4 regions of the Priestia sp. YIM B13551 genome follow, and region 3 is predicted to be linked to each of the others. Evidence: riboswitches for the same ligand, from Rfam matches in the RefSeq annotation. Region 3 holds a riboswitch; each other region holds the start of a gene.

Region 1 (3,209 bases), 1.1 Mb from region 3:
CAGCAGGAGCTTTGCGGTACGGTTCGATTTATCTTTCAGCCAGCCGAAGAAACGGCTTCTGGGGCAAAAATGCTAGTTGAAAAAGGTGTGCTCGAAGGAGTGGAAGCGATATTTGGGATGCATAACAAACCGGATCTTCCTGTAGGAACCATTGGTATTAAACCGGGACCTTTAATGGCAAGTGTTGATCGTTTTGAAATTGACGTCAAAGGAGTAGGAGGTCACGCGGGTATTCCTGAAAAAACAATAGATCCGATTGCTGCTGCTGGTCAAATTGTTACTAGTTTACAAACCATTGTCAGCCGTAATCTCAGCCCCTTTCAAAATGTTGTTGTCAGCATAACTCAAATCCATGGAGGGAGCTCGTGGAACGTCATTCCTGACAAAGTAACGCTTGAAGGAACTGTGCGTACCTTTCAAGAAGAAGCGAGAGAAAAAATACCGGCTCTTATGAAACGAACTGCTGAAGGGATTGGCGCAGCTTTCGGGGCTTCAGTAGACGTTAAATGGTATCCATATCTTCCTGTAGTAAACAATGATGATACGCTGGAAAAACTAGTTACTAAAGCGGCAGAGGATCTTAGTTATCAAGTCGTAGAAGCTGAACAATCGCCTGGAGGAGAAGATTTTGCCGTATATCAGCAGCATGTACCAGGATTTTTTGTATGGATGGGTACAGCTGGAGAATATGAATGGCACCATCCTTCTTTTTCATTAAATGAAGAGGCATTACTTGTAGCAGCTTCTTATTTTGCTAATCTAAGCTTTCATTTTTTGAATTCATTCCATTACCAAAAAAATTAAAATATTTTTATTTTTCTATTTACGGGGATGGAATTGTTTGATAAAATAAATTTTAAATTAAAAAAGTTATCACGAGTGGACGAGAGATCTGGCTCTTTGACTCCACAGCAACCTACGAATGTAAGGTGCTCCTACCAGCAAAGCATGTGCTTTGGGTGATAAAACGGGTGAAAAACTCATTTTGCATCAAAGCAAAATGAGTTTTTTTATTTTTCTAAAAGGAGAGGGTTTTATGAGTCATACAGCAGTTGCAGCACATACAGGAGAGAAAGCATTAAAGGAAGCAGTGAAATTATTAGGAAAGCATTATCAAGTAGCTTATCGCGAATTAGAAACATTTTATGAAATTGTGGTCGAAAACCATGTTCGTACATATGCTGTAGGCATAGATATTAAAGATGTACAAAAAGCAAATGAACTAGAAATTTATTCATCATGCTGTTCCAAGCTTGAGCGAGTAGGCTGTCTTTTATAGAAGAAGTCTGCTCGCGCCTCTATTTTTTAAGTGTTTTTAAATAGAAAGCATGGTTTTTGACAAGCAAAGAATCTGGTGGGTATAATCAATACTCACTAGGTTTTAAAATTAATCATAAATTGTCGAAATTTTTACGCAAATTAAAGGTTACATTCGAAATGAATTGTGGTATGTTATAAAACAAGAATATTTTATGAAAGGAGCATTGAAATGGAAATGTCTCTTGAACACGGAAACGATGCAGGAAGCGAACAGCTTATTGATCGTATCCTAGACTTTTTAGAAGATGACGAAAAGTAAAAAAAGAGTGTGCGGTGCTATCCCTAGCCGCGCACTCTTTTTTTATCATGTGCGTAAAGGCAGCGCCATACTATGATACATAGGGATAGAATGAAAGAGTCTCTGTCAAAGGGATTGACGAATGGTTTTGTTTGATAGAAAATTTAGAAAAAGGAAAGAGATGAAGGGTATGTCGAACAAAACATCTTTGTATCAAACAAAAGAACAGTTAAAAAAACTTGTAAGCGAATTGGTTTCTATACCTAGCGTGACAGGAACGATGGCAGAAGTGGAAATGGCTGAATCGATAGCGTCTTATTTATTGAAGCTGCCTTACTTTCAAAAAAACGAGCAAGTCGAGCTTCATTCAACAGGAGACGGACGGTCGATTGTCACAGCTTTTGTTCAAGGGAAAAATACGAATAAAACAGTTGTACTAGTAAGTCATTACGATGTAGTGGATGTACAAGATTATGGACAGTGGAAAAAGGATGCTTTTCACGCTGATACATTAACGAGTACTTTTTATAACCATATGGAACAAGTTCCGGCGCACGTACAAAAGGATATGATAAAAGGAGACTGGCTTTTTGGCAGAGGAACGATGGACATGAAAGCAGGCATTGCCCTGCATATCAGTATGGTTGAACGAGCATGCAACGGAGAGTTTGACGGAAACATCCTGCTGCTGTCGGTGCCGGATGAAGAAGTAAATTCGCTTGGGATGAGAAAAGCAGTGCCTGTTCTTTTAGAACTTGCCCGCAAACATCAGCTGGATTTTTCTCTCATGCTAAATGCAGAACCAGTGTTCAGCCGCTATCCTGGAGATCAAACGAACTATGTGTACTCAGGATCGATTGGGAAGATCATGCCAAGCTTTTTGTGTTATGGAAAAGAAACTCATGTAGGGGAACCGCTAGCTGGTTTAAATGCTAATTTACTAGCTTCTTATTTAACAAAAGAAATAGAATTAAACGTTGATTTTTGCGAAAAAGTAAGAGAAGAAACGAGTCCACCTCCTACGGTGCTGATACAAAAAGATTTAAAAGAAGAGTATTCAGTTCAAGTTCCGCACTCTGCCGTTGTATTATTTAATTTATTTATGTTAAACCGCTCTCTTAAAGAAGTAACAGATCTGCTGTTGAAATCGGCTGACAAAGCGGCTTTGAATGTGAAAAAACACTATAATAAAGCCGCTAGGCAGTACGCTGCGGGAATGGAGGGTTCATCTCTTGACGTGAACGTATGGACGTATGAAGAACTTTATACTCATGCAGTCAAACAGCACGGTGAAAAATATGTGCAAGAAATGGAAGCAGCACTTTTGGCACAAGAGGATGATGACAGAAATAAAACCATTAAATTAGTAAACTCTTTAGCTGGTTTATGTAAAGAAGCAGCTCCGATGATGGTCTTATTTTTTACGCCGCCTTTTTATCCGGCCGTTTGTTCACATGATGATCCGTTTGTACAAGAGATTTTGTCAAACGTACAGGCAATTGCCAAAGAGCAATTCCAAGTGGAGCTAGTTGAACAAAGTTATTTTGGCGGAATTTCGGATTTAAGCTATGCCAGCCTGCAGCATCCGCTCCATACATTTAACACGTTGGTAGCAAATATGCCGCTATGGAATAAAGGGTATCATATCCCG
Region 2 (3,209 bases), 850 kb from region 3:
ATTATCGTTGGAAAGCATGATGAAATGGAACATAAAAGGTGCTTATAAAGCACCTTTTCTATCATATAGGGAAAAGGAGGAAAATGAGAATGAGTATGAATCATTATATCAATAAAATTGTGGAATTAGATATTTCAGGTAAAACGACATTTGTTGGCAGACTTATTGATCTTGGATTAGATATTATGGTTTTGTATAATGGACATGATTATTTGTATATTCCTCTTTTACACATGCATTGTTTGCGGGAAGTATCGGAAGAAGACTATACGGTTTTACGTGAAATAGAAGAGAACTTAATAGAAGAAAGTCAGCGGATTTCTTATCGTAATATTTTACAGCAGGCAAAAGGGAAATTTATTGAAATTTATGTAACGGGAGGGAAATCATTGCATGGTTATATCACAAGCGTGCTGAATGATTATCTTGTGTTTTATTCTCCAGTGTATAAAAATGTCTTTGTTTCTCTGCATCATTTGAAATGGCTTACTCCTTACAGTAATGAGTTAACCCCTTATTCTTTAAGTGACAAAGAGCTTCCAGTAAGGCCTGCCTCTGCACCTTTTGTCAGAAACTTTGAAGAGCAGCTTAAAAAATATGAAAATCAACTGGTCGTATTAGATTTAGGGGATCAATCAGAAAAAATTGGCGTACTTAAAGAAGTTTCTAATAATATTGTTGAACTAATTACGGCAAATGGAGAAAGTATGTATTGGAAGTTAGCTCACGTAAAATCTGTGCACTTGCCTTAGAAAAAGAGACCTCGCTGTCGTCTCTTTTTTAATGTGCTTATCAGGACAAGTATATTGAATAAACAAATGAGATGATTTAAATTTTTTAGAAAATTATGTTGACAATAAAGAAAATCTTTATTAAAGTTATTAACAACAAACGTTAACCACCAACAATTATATAGAACTCTTATCAAGAGTGGCGGAGGGACTGGCCCTACGATGCCCGGCAACCATCAAATGAAACATTCATTTGAACGGTGCTAATTCCTGTGGAACATCAGTATTGTTCTAACAGATGAGAGAAATCGTGTATAAACGAACACTCTTCCATCTGTGAAGAGTGTTTTTTATTTTGAGTTAAGGAGAGAAATAGATGAAAATTGAAACTTTATTAGTTCGTTCAGGAGTAGGTCGTGACCCTTCAACAGGTTCTATTACAACACCCATTTATCAAGCATCAACATTTGCTCATCCTGCTTTAGGGCAAAGTACAGGATTTGACTATGCACGTACGGCAAATCCTACTCGTACAGCATTGGAAGAAGCAATTGCTGCTTTAGAAAAAGGAGAAGTAGGAGTAGCATTCGCTTCAGGAATGGCGGGTGTAATGGCAGTTTTAGCACTATTTAAAAACGGAGATCATTTAATTGTATCAGAGGATTTATACGGAGGAACGTACCGAGTACTAAATGAAATCTTTTCAGAGCAAGGAATTACTGTTTCGTACGTCAACACAGCCCATCTCGAGCAAGTAAAAGATGCGCTTCGTCCCAACACGAAAGCTTTATTTATTGAAACACCTACAAATCCAATGATGCACGTGACTGATTTGCCCGAAGCAATTGCGTTAGCTAAACAGCATGATTTGCTTACTATCGTTGACAATACATTCATGTCCCCTTACTATCAGCGTCCTTTAGAGCTTGGAGCAGATATTGTGATACATAGTGCGAGCAAATACATTGGGGGTCATAATGATGTAGTTGCTGGTCTTGTAGTCGCTCGATGTAGTAGCTTAGGAGAGAAAATTCGTTTTTATCAAAATGCAGCTGGGGCAGTCTTAGGTCCACAAGATAGCTGGTTGTTGTTGCGCGGTGTTAAGACGCTAGCGCTTCGTATGGAAAAGCATAACGAAAACGCACTGAAAATTGCAAATTGGCTTACTGCTCATGATCTCGTAGAAAAAGTGTATTACCCTGGTCTTGAAACACATCCAGGCTATGAAATCATGAAGAAACAAGCGACTGGATTTGGAGGCATGATTTCTTTTGCTGTCTCACACCCTGACATCGTGTCCACGCTTTTGGAAAATGTTAAAGTTATTACATTTGCAGAAAGCTTAGGAGGCGTGGAAAGTTTAATGACATTCCCAGCTCGTCAAACACACGCTGATATTCCCGAGGAAATTCGAAATCGTGTCGGAGTAACAAACTGTTTACTGCGATTATCAGTTGGAATTGAGCACGCAGATGATTTAATTAAAGATTTGAAGGAGGCATTTGATGCATACCAACAATAATAAACATAGATTCGGTACGAACTTAATTCATGCAAATACAGGAATTGACGGTCATTTTGGAGCGGTTAACGTACCTATTTATCAGGTATCTACATTTAACCAAGAAGATGAGACGAACAACGGCCGCTATGACTATTCTCGTTCAGGAAATCCAACTCGTGAGGCTTTAGAAAACACCATTGCTCATCTAGAAAATGGATACGCTGGTTTTGCTTTTTCATCAGGTATGGCTGCTATCTCATCGGTGTTATCTATTTTTGAATCAGGGGATGAAATTTTAGTTTCACACGATACGTACGGCGGGACATATCGTGTATTAACACGGTTATTTTCAAAGTTTGGTATCAAAACAACTTTTGTTGATACAACGAAGGTTGAGAAAGTAGAAGAAGCTATCACAAAAGATACGAGAGCTATTTATATCGAAAGCCCTTCAAATCCATTTTTACAGGTAACGGATATTAAAGCAGTAGCAAGTTTGGCGAAGGAGCGCAATCTCCTTACAATTGTGGATAACACGTTTTTAACACCTTATCTACAGCAGCCGATTGACCTTGGTGTAAATATTGTGATTCATAGTGCTACAAAATATATCAGCGGTCACAGTGACGTCATTGGCGGTCTAGTTGTGGTAAGCGATGAAAAGCTAGCAGAAGAAGTAAAGTTTGTACAAAATGCTTTTGGTGCTATCTTAGGACCACAGGATTGTTTTTTACTGCTTCGAGGAATTAAGACATTAAAAGTTCGTTTAGATCAGCAGTTAAAAACAGCGCTGCAGTTTGCAAAGTGGCTTGAAGAACAATCTCTAGTAAGCTGTGTATACTATCCAGGCTTAGAAAGTCATCCAGACCACAAGCTGATTTCAGAACAAGCAAATGGATACGGAGCTATGATTTCTTTCCAAGTACAGGATGAAAAAGTAGCACGACATATTTTACAAGGAGTGAAATTGGCTT
Region 3 (3,209 bases):
CTGCGAGAAGCATTTGTGCGCCGTAAGGGATAAGCCCTTGAACGCTGCATGAAAACAAGTCCAGCAGACTGGCTGATTTACGATTATCAATTGAATACTTATCAGAGATTTCTTTTGCTAACGGACCTGCTGTAATAATTGAAATCGTGTTATTAGCCGTCGCTAAATTAGTTAAACTTACCAATCCGGCGATGCTGAATTCTCCGCCTTTTTTTGTTTGAATGCGTCGTGTTAATAAATTCAATAAGAACTGAATACCGCCATTATAGCGAATAAGCTCAACCATTCCGCCAATTAACAGAGATAAAATAATTAACTCTGACATTCCGCCAATACCTTCTGTCACAGTTTTAGCAAGAGAAGAAAGCGTGTAGCTTCCGTCAGCTAATCCAATCACGCCGGCTAGCACAATTCCTCCGGTTAAAATGCTTAATACGTTTGCACCAAATACTGCAGCAATGAGTACGCCGATATAAGGCAAGATTTTAAACCAGCTGAAATCTTTAATTTCTACTGATGACGTGTTTCCTAGCGTCATTACAAGCAATAGAATCACTGTAACAATCGCTGCAGGAAGTACGATAAAAAAGTTTACTTTCAATTTATCTGTCATATTTGTTTTTTGCGTACGAACTGCCGCAATCGTTGTATCAGAGACAACAGATAAATTATCACCAAACATTGCACCGCCAATCACACCGGCTATTGCCAATGTAACAGAAACATGCGCTTGCTCACTGATTCCTACAGCGATAGGTCCCAGCGCAGCAATTGTTCCCATTGATGTTCCCATCGAAATTGAAATGAATGCGCCAATAACAAAGATTCCTGCTACGACTAAGCTTTGCGGAAGCACAGAAAGCGCTAAGTTTACCGTTGAATCCACAGCTCCCATGCCTTTAGCGACTTCAGAAAAAGCACCTGCTAAAATAAAAATAAGCACCATAATAATGATATCAGGATGTCCTGCTCCTTTAGCAAAACGCTCCACTTTTACATTAAGTGAATCTTTGCGGTTCATAGCCAGCGCCACAATGGCTGCAATGATAATGGCTACTAATACAGGCAGCTTATAAAAGTCTCCCGTTATAATTCCTGATCCGACAAACAGGACTAAAAAGACGCCCAGCGGTAACAGCGCCCAGCCGTTTCCTTTTTGTTGTTCCATTCTTAACACCTCTTGTTTACGTAATAAAAAAAGACCTCTTCTTATTGATAAGAAGAGGTCTCTTATTTTGTATCATAAGATTACCCTTCTCATCTTCCAAACGAAACATCGTCTGCTGGATTTGGCACCGCACTGCGTACAGCCAGTTGCCGAGACATCATAGGGCCAGTCCCTCCGTCTCTCTTGATAAGAAGTTTATAGTTGTTTTAAAAATAGTCTTTCACTACTGTAATCTCTTTTTATTTAATTGTCAAATGCTATTTCAGAAAAATATATAGTGCGAAAATTCTCACATCAATTAGCTACGTCTCGTTTTAAAAACGCTGCCCAAGCTACGCCCATAAAGAAGACAAAATGCGCGACTAAGACGAAGATTGAAAATGGAATCGTCATGCCGTCAAACAGCGGTTTCATTCCGTCCATATACTGCACAAAGTTCGTGTTGGCAAATAATAAAAATTTCCCCCACCATAAGCCTAACTCTGATACTAGTCCTGTTACAGCTTTCGCGCCGATACTTACGACAATAGCTAGACTTGAAGCAAGCGCGCTGTTTCTAAATAAAGACGACAGCATGAATGCGAACGTCATCATCATAAACGTTTCCATATACGCACTGTCATACGTAAGCGTAATGTTTTTAAGCAGCTGCGCATCTCCTTCTAGACTGGTAAATCCAAAGAACAAGGCTCCCCATACAAACGAAAAAAGCAAATAGCTCAGTAAATAATACAAGCTAATTAAAATGAGGGTTAGGTACTTGGATGCTAAAATCGTTGAACGTCTAGCAGGGCGAATTAAAAGAAGCTTAATGGTACCTGCCTCAAACTCTTTTGCAACCATTGACCCTCCAACAGCAAGAGCAAAAAATTGAACAAGAATGAGCATACCTGAACTAAATGACAGGAAGTTCAAAATGTTGTCTTCCGTTCCCGCACTGTTTGCTACTTTCTTCATTAAAAGAGCCATACAAAGAGTTAAAATACCGATTGTAATAAACGTGACTTTTGTACTTCTTTTATGAAACCATTTCATATGTTCATTTTGAATTAACTTAAGCATGGTGCTCTCCTTCCGTAACGGACATAAACGAATCTTCAAGCGTCTCATACACAGGAGTGATTCGGTAGACTAAAATATCGCTGTCCACTAATTTTCTATTCACAGCTGGAATTTGTTCTTTTACAATCGCCACGTCGATACTATGTGATCTCATCGTTACTTCAAATTCTTGTGATAAAAGATCCGCTGCTTTTTGCGCATCAGACACTTCAAATTCTACGTACATTCCTTGATCTTGACGATTTGGAGATAGATCTTGAATGGCTTTTAACTCACCGTCTTGAATAATGCCAACGCGGTCACATAGTGCTTCTACTTCTTTTAATAAGTGGCTCGCGATTAAGATTGAAATTCCTTCTTCCCTGCAAAGCGTTTGTAAATATGTACGAAATTCTCTCATTCCCGCTGGGTCTAGACCATTTGTTGGTTCGTCTAATAAAAGCAATGCAGGCTTATGTAAAATAGCTTGAGCCACTCCTAAACGCTGTCTCATCCCAAGAGAATACGTCTTCACTTTTGCATGAATGCTGTTTTCAAGCTTTACTAAAGCAATCACTTCATCCAAGCGTTCTGATGTGATCCCTTCATGCATATTCGCAAAGTGTTTTAAATTTTGATAGCCCGTCAGATAATCATAAAACTCAGGGTTTTCAATAATCGCTCCAATTGATTTCATAGCTGATGTAAACTGTTCTTTTAAAGGAAAGCCGTTAACGGTAATCGTGCCCTCTGTTTCTTTAATGAGTCCTACGACGGTACGAATTAGCGTTGTCTTTCCAGAACCATTTGGACCAAGCAATCCGAAAATCTCACCGCGCTCAACCGATAAGGATACATCATGCAAAATGGTTTTCTTCCCAATTACTTTACTGACATGATCTACTTGTAGCACTGTTTCTGTCATCATGTACATCCTTTCTTTAATTAGCAATACGCCTTCTATTGTTTCTCTTTTTTAACTATTTGTCTACTATAACCT
Region 4 (3,209 bases), 970 kb from region 3:
AACAGAGAGAGTTTTAGTGGTAGGACCGATAGCTCCAGCTACGAACCTAGGCCATTCGGGAGTTGAATATTTATCGCGGGCTGCACAAGCAAGCTTCACAGCTTCGATATTCAATTCATAAGCCAAGTGACCTAAATCGTATTCATCAAGTACGGTAGATGTTGAGCCAAACGTATTGGTTTCAATGATGTCGGCACCTGCTGCAAAGTACTCTTCATGAATGCGCTGAATCACATGAGGCGCTGTTCGAGTCAAATATTCGTTACAGCCTTCATATTCTTCGCCGCCAAAATCTTCAGCGGTTAAATCAGCATCTTGAATCATCGTTCCCATTGCTCCATCGATGACGAGTATTCGCTTCTTTAGTTGTTGTTCGATAAGTGAGCTCATTTATATCTTCCTTTCTGATGTAACAAGTTGCTTGTCATGAATATAGCGTGTTAGAATCTCGGTCATTTCATAGCGCATAAACGGCGTAATTAAGTAAATACCGTCAAATAACTCATATGCTGTATCAATTAAGTTTTTTGCAATCGCAAGACCTTCGACTTCACCGCGAATCCGGTCATTTCCCGTTGCATCCATGCGTTCTAGAATATCTTCTGATAATTTAATTCCAGGTACTTCATGGTGAATAAATCGAGCATTTCTTGCGCTTGTTAACGGCATGATCCCGATGTATACCGGTGTTGTTAAATGTTTGGTTGCTTCATATACCTCTTCAATTTGCTTAGTTGAATAGAGAGGCTGAGTAATGAAATAGTGAGCCCCGCAGTCGATTTTCTTTTCCAAACGCTGAACGGCTCGGTCTAAGTGACGCACGTTTGGATTAAAGGCAGCTGCGATGGAAAAATTGGTTTTTTGACCAAGCGGTTTACCGGAATAAGATAGTCCTTCATTAAACTGAGCGATTAAACTAATCAAGTCAAATGAAGATAAATCGTAGACCGAAGTGGCGCCAGGGAAATCGCCAACTTTTGACGGATCACCGGTAATTGCAAGCACTTGATTCATTCCTAGCGTATGAAGTCCCATTAAATGAGATTGAAGTCCAATTAAATTTCGGTCGCGACAGGTAATATGAATAAGCGGTCGTGCTTTTGTTTCTTGCTGCATCAGTGTTGCCATTGCCAAGTTGCTGATGCGAGGTGAGGCAAGAGAATTATCAGCTAATGTAATAGCATCTACGCCGACTTTATCAAGTGCTTTTGCGCCTTCTAAAAATTTCGTCGGACCAAGCTGTTTAGGCGGATCTAGCTCGACGATAACCGAGCGGCGCTTCTTCACAATTTCATGCATATGAGGTTTATCCTGCTGCTCACGCTCTTGAACCGTAACGGCTGGTCTCATTTTAACGACTTTGCTTGTAATCGGAGGCAGGTCTTTTAAGGCAGATGACATTGCGCGTACGTGAGCTGGTGTTGTACCGCAGCATCCTCCAATTAAGCGAACCCCTTGTTCGCGGAATAAACGCGCGCTTTCTACAAAGTAGTCTTCATTAGTTTCATATTCCAGCTTTCCTTCCACATACGCCGGAAGGCTGGCATTAGGGTAAGCAGATAAGAAAGCACGATCAGGAAGCGGTACTTCTTCAAGAGACTGAATCATATGATAAGGACCTAAGCGGCAGTTTAGCCCGACAACATCTGCTCCCAACGCTTCTAATTCTTTTAATGCATCTGCTAAAGGACGGCCATCTTGCAGCACGCCAATATCATGCAGGGAAACGTGGGTAATAATAGGCTTATCCGTTTCTTTTCTTGCCAGTGTAAGAACGGTCTTTAATTCTTCGAAATCATAGTATGTTTCAAATAAAAGGCCATCCACGCCTTCATTTAAAAGCCAAAACATTTGTTCACGAATGCTTCGCTTAACCTCTTCTAAACTAATAGCGTTTTTTTGGAAAGAACGAATTCCGCCGAGTGTACCAACCACGTAAGCCTTATCTTTTGCAGCTTGTTTCGCTAATTTTACACCAGCAACATTGATGTCTTTGACTGAATCTTCTAATCCATAACGGGCAAGTTTTTGATAATTAGCAGCGTACGTATTTGTTTGAATAACGTTTGCACCAGCTTCTACATAGGCTCTGTGAATACGAGAAACCTCTTCTGGTTTGGTGATGTTTAGTTCTTCAAAACAGCTGTCAATACCGTGTGAGTAAAGGAGGGTACCAGTGGCACCATCCCCAATTAAAATTTTAGACTTTAAATCTTCAAGTAACCCCATGTCAAAACCTCCTTAAATTGTTCCGCTTCTATTTCACGAGTGATTCGTTTTATGCAATATGCCGATAAAATAGAAAAAGTCTTCTTAAGAAGAAGACTTTTTTCGCCTTCTTATCTTCCAAGCAATAAATTGCTTGCTGGATTTAGCACCATGTCTCTAACGACTGGTTGCTGAGGTTTCAAAGGGCCAGTCCCTCCACCTCTCATGATAAGAATCAATTGTATATAATTGAAACATATTTTTTTAAATAGAAAGAATACTTATTTAATAATTTATCTGATTTTTAGAAATTATACAACAGTAAATTGTGAATTTCCAGCAAATATTGAGGGGAATTTAAAAGCTAAAGGGAAAATATCCGTATATTTTGTTTAAAAATGACTGTTATGTTAGGGGTTAAGGAGTTTTTTGTGAGAAATACAAAAAGAAAATGAAAAATAAAAAATAAACGAAAAGGCACAAGCGCTGGGATATGCGTAGATTTACACATAAAAAGGCTCGTCTTTTTTTAATCGTTTCTACATATAGTGAACTATGAAGGGTAGAAGGGTGATGGGCATGAAAAGGTGGAAACTCACGCTGCAGGTTGCTGCTACGTATGTAGGCACCGTTGTAGGAGCCGGTTTTGCAACAGGCAAGGAAATCGTTCAATTTTTTACACAGTACGGGGAACTTGGAATGGTCGGAATTTTGGTCAGCGGCTTGTTTTTTATTTGGCTAGGTTCAAAAATGATGCTGCTTTCGCACGCAATTGGGGCTTCTTCTTATCAGCAGCTTAATACATATTTATTTGGTGATGTGCTTGGAAAAGCGGTAAACGGTGTAATGATTGTCATTTTATTTGGAGTAACTTCAGTCATGCTAGCTAGTACGGGGGCAATAGGAAAAGAGCAGTTTGGACTGTGGCCTCCTGTTGGGATGATTTTTACAATTGTTTTAACTTATATATTTATCGCAAAAGGAATTAACGGTATTTTAAT

What was found. A riboswitch is a leader RNA that binds a small molecule or an ion and turns the genes downstream of it on or off. The one in region 3 is predicted to bind S-adenosylmethionine.
Region 1: another riboswitch for S-adenosylmethionine. It lies ahead of ACFX4N_RS08755 (hypothetical protein); the one in region 3 lies ahead of ACFX4N_RS03440 (Na+/H+ antiporter NhaC family protein).
Region 2: another riboswitch for S-adenosylmethionine. It lies ahead of ACFX4N_RS07680 (trans-sulfuration enzyme family protein); the one in region 3 lies ahead of ACFX4N_RS03440 (Na+/H+ antiporter NhaC family protein).
Region 4: another riboswitch for S-adenosylmethionine. It lies ahead of ACFX4N_RS08295 (bifunctional homocysteine S-methyltransferase/methylenetetrahydrofolate reductase); the one in region 3 lies ahead of ACFX4N_RS03440 (Na+/H+ antiporter NhaC family protein).

Annotation. Positions count from the first base shown of each region.
Region 1 covers NZ_JBHZOX010000001.1:1,723,075-1,726,283, reverse strand. The annotation lists gene ACFX4N_RS08760 (M20 peptidase aminoacylase family protein) at 1-804, shown strand, start outside; SAM riboswitch class I at 868-969, shown strand; gene ACFX4N_RS08755 (hypothetical protein) at 1,037-1,279, shown strand; gene ACFX4N_RS08750 (M20/M25/M40 family metallo-hydrolase) at 1,749-3,209, shown strand, end outside.
Region 2 covers NZ_JBHZOX010000001.1:1,513,054-1,516,262, reverse strand. The annotation lists gene ACFX4N_RS07690 (spore coat protein) at 1-20, shown strand, start outside; gene ACFX4N_RS07685 (hypothetical protein) at 90-752, shown strand; SAM riboswitch class I at 919-1,036, shown strand; gene ACFX4N_RS07680 (trans-sulfuration enzyme family protein) at 1,108-2,253, shown strand; gene ACFX4N_RS07675 (trans-sulfuration enzyme family protein) at 2,237-3,209, shown strand, end outside.
Region 3 covers NZ_JBHZOX010000001.1:664,280-667,488, forward strand. The annotation lists gene ACFX4N_RS03440 (Na+/H+ antiporter NhaC family protein) at 1-1,168, opposite strand, end outside; SAM riboswitch class I at 1,255-1,361, opposite strand; gene ACFX4N_RS03445 (ABC transporter permease) at 1,463-2,230, opposite strand; gene ACFX4N_RS03450 (ABC transporter ATP-binding protein) at 2,223-3,134, opposite strand.
Region 4 covers NZ_JBHZOX010000001.1:1,629,458-1,632,666, reverse strand. The annotation lists gene metH (methionine synthase) at 1-390, opposite strand, end outside; gene ACFX4N_RS08295 (bifunctional homocysteine S-methyltransferase/methylenetetrahydrofolate reductase) at 391-2,229, opposite strand; SAM riboswitch class I at 2,337-2,443, opposite strand; gene ACFX4N_RS08290 (YkvI family membrane protein) at 2,788-3,209, shown strand, end outside.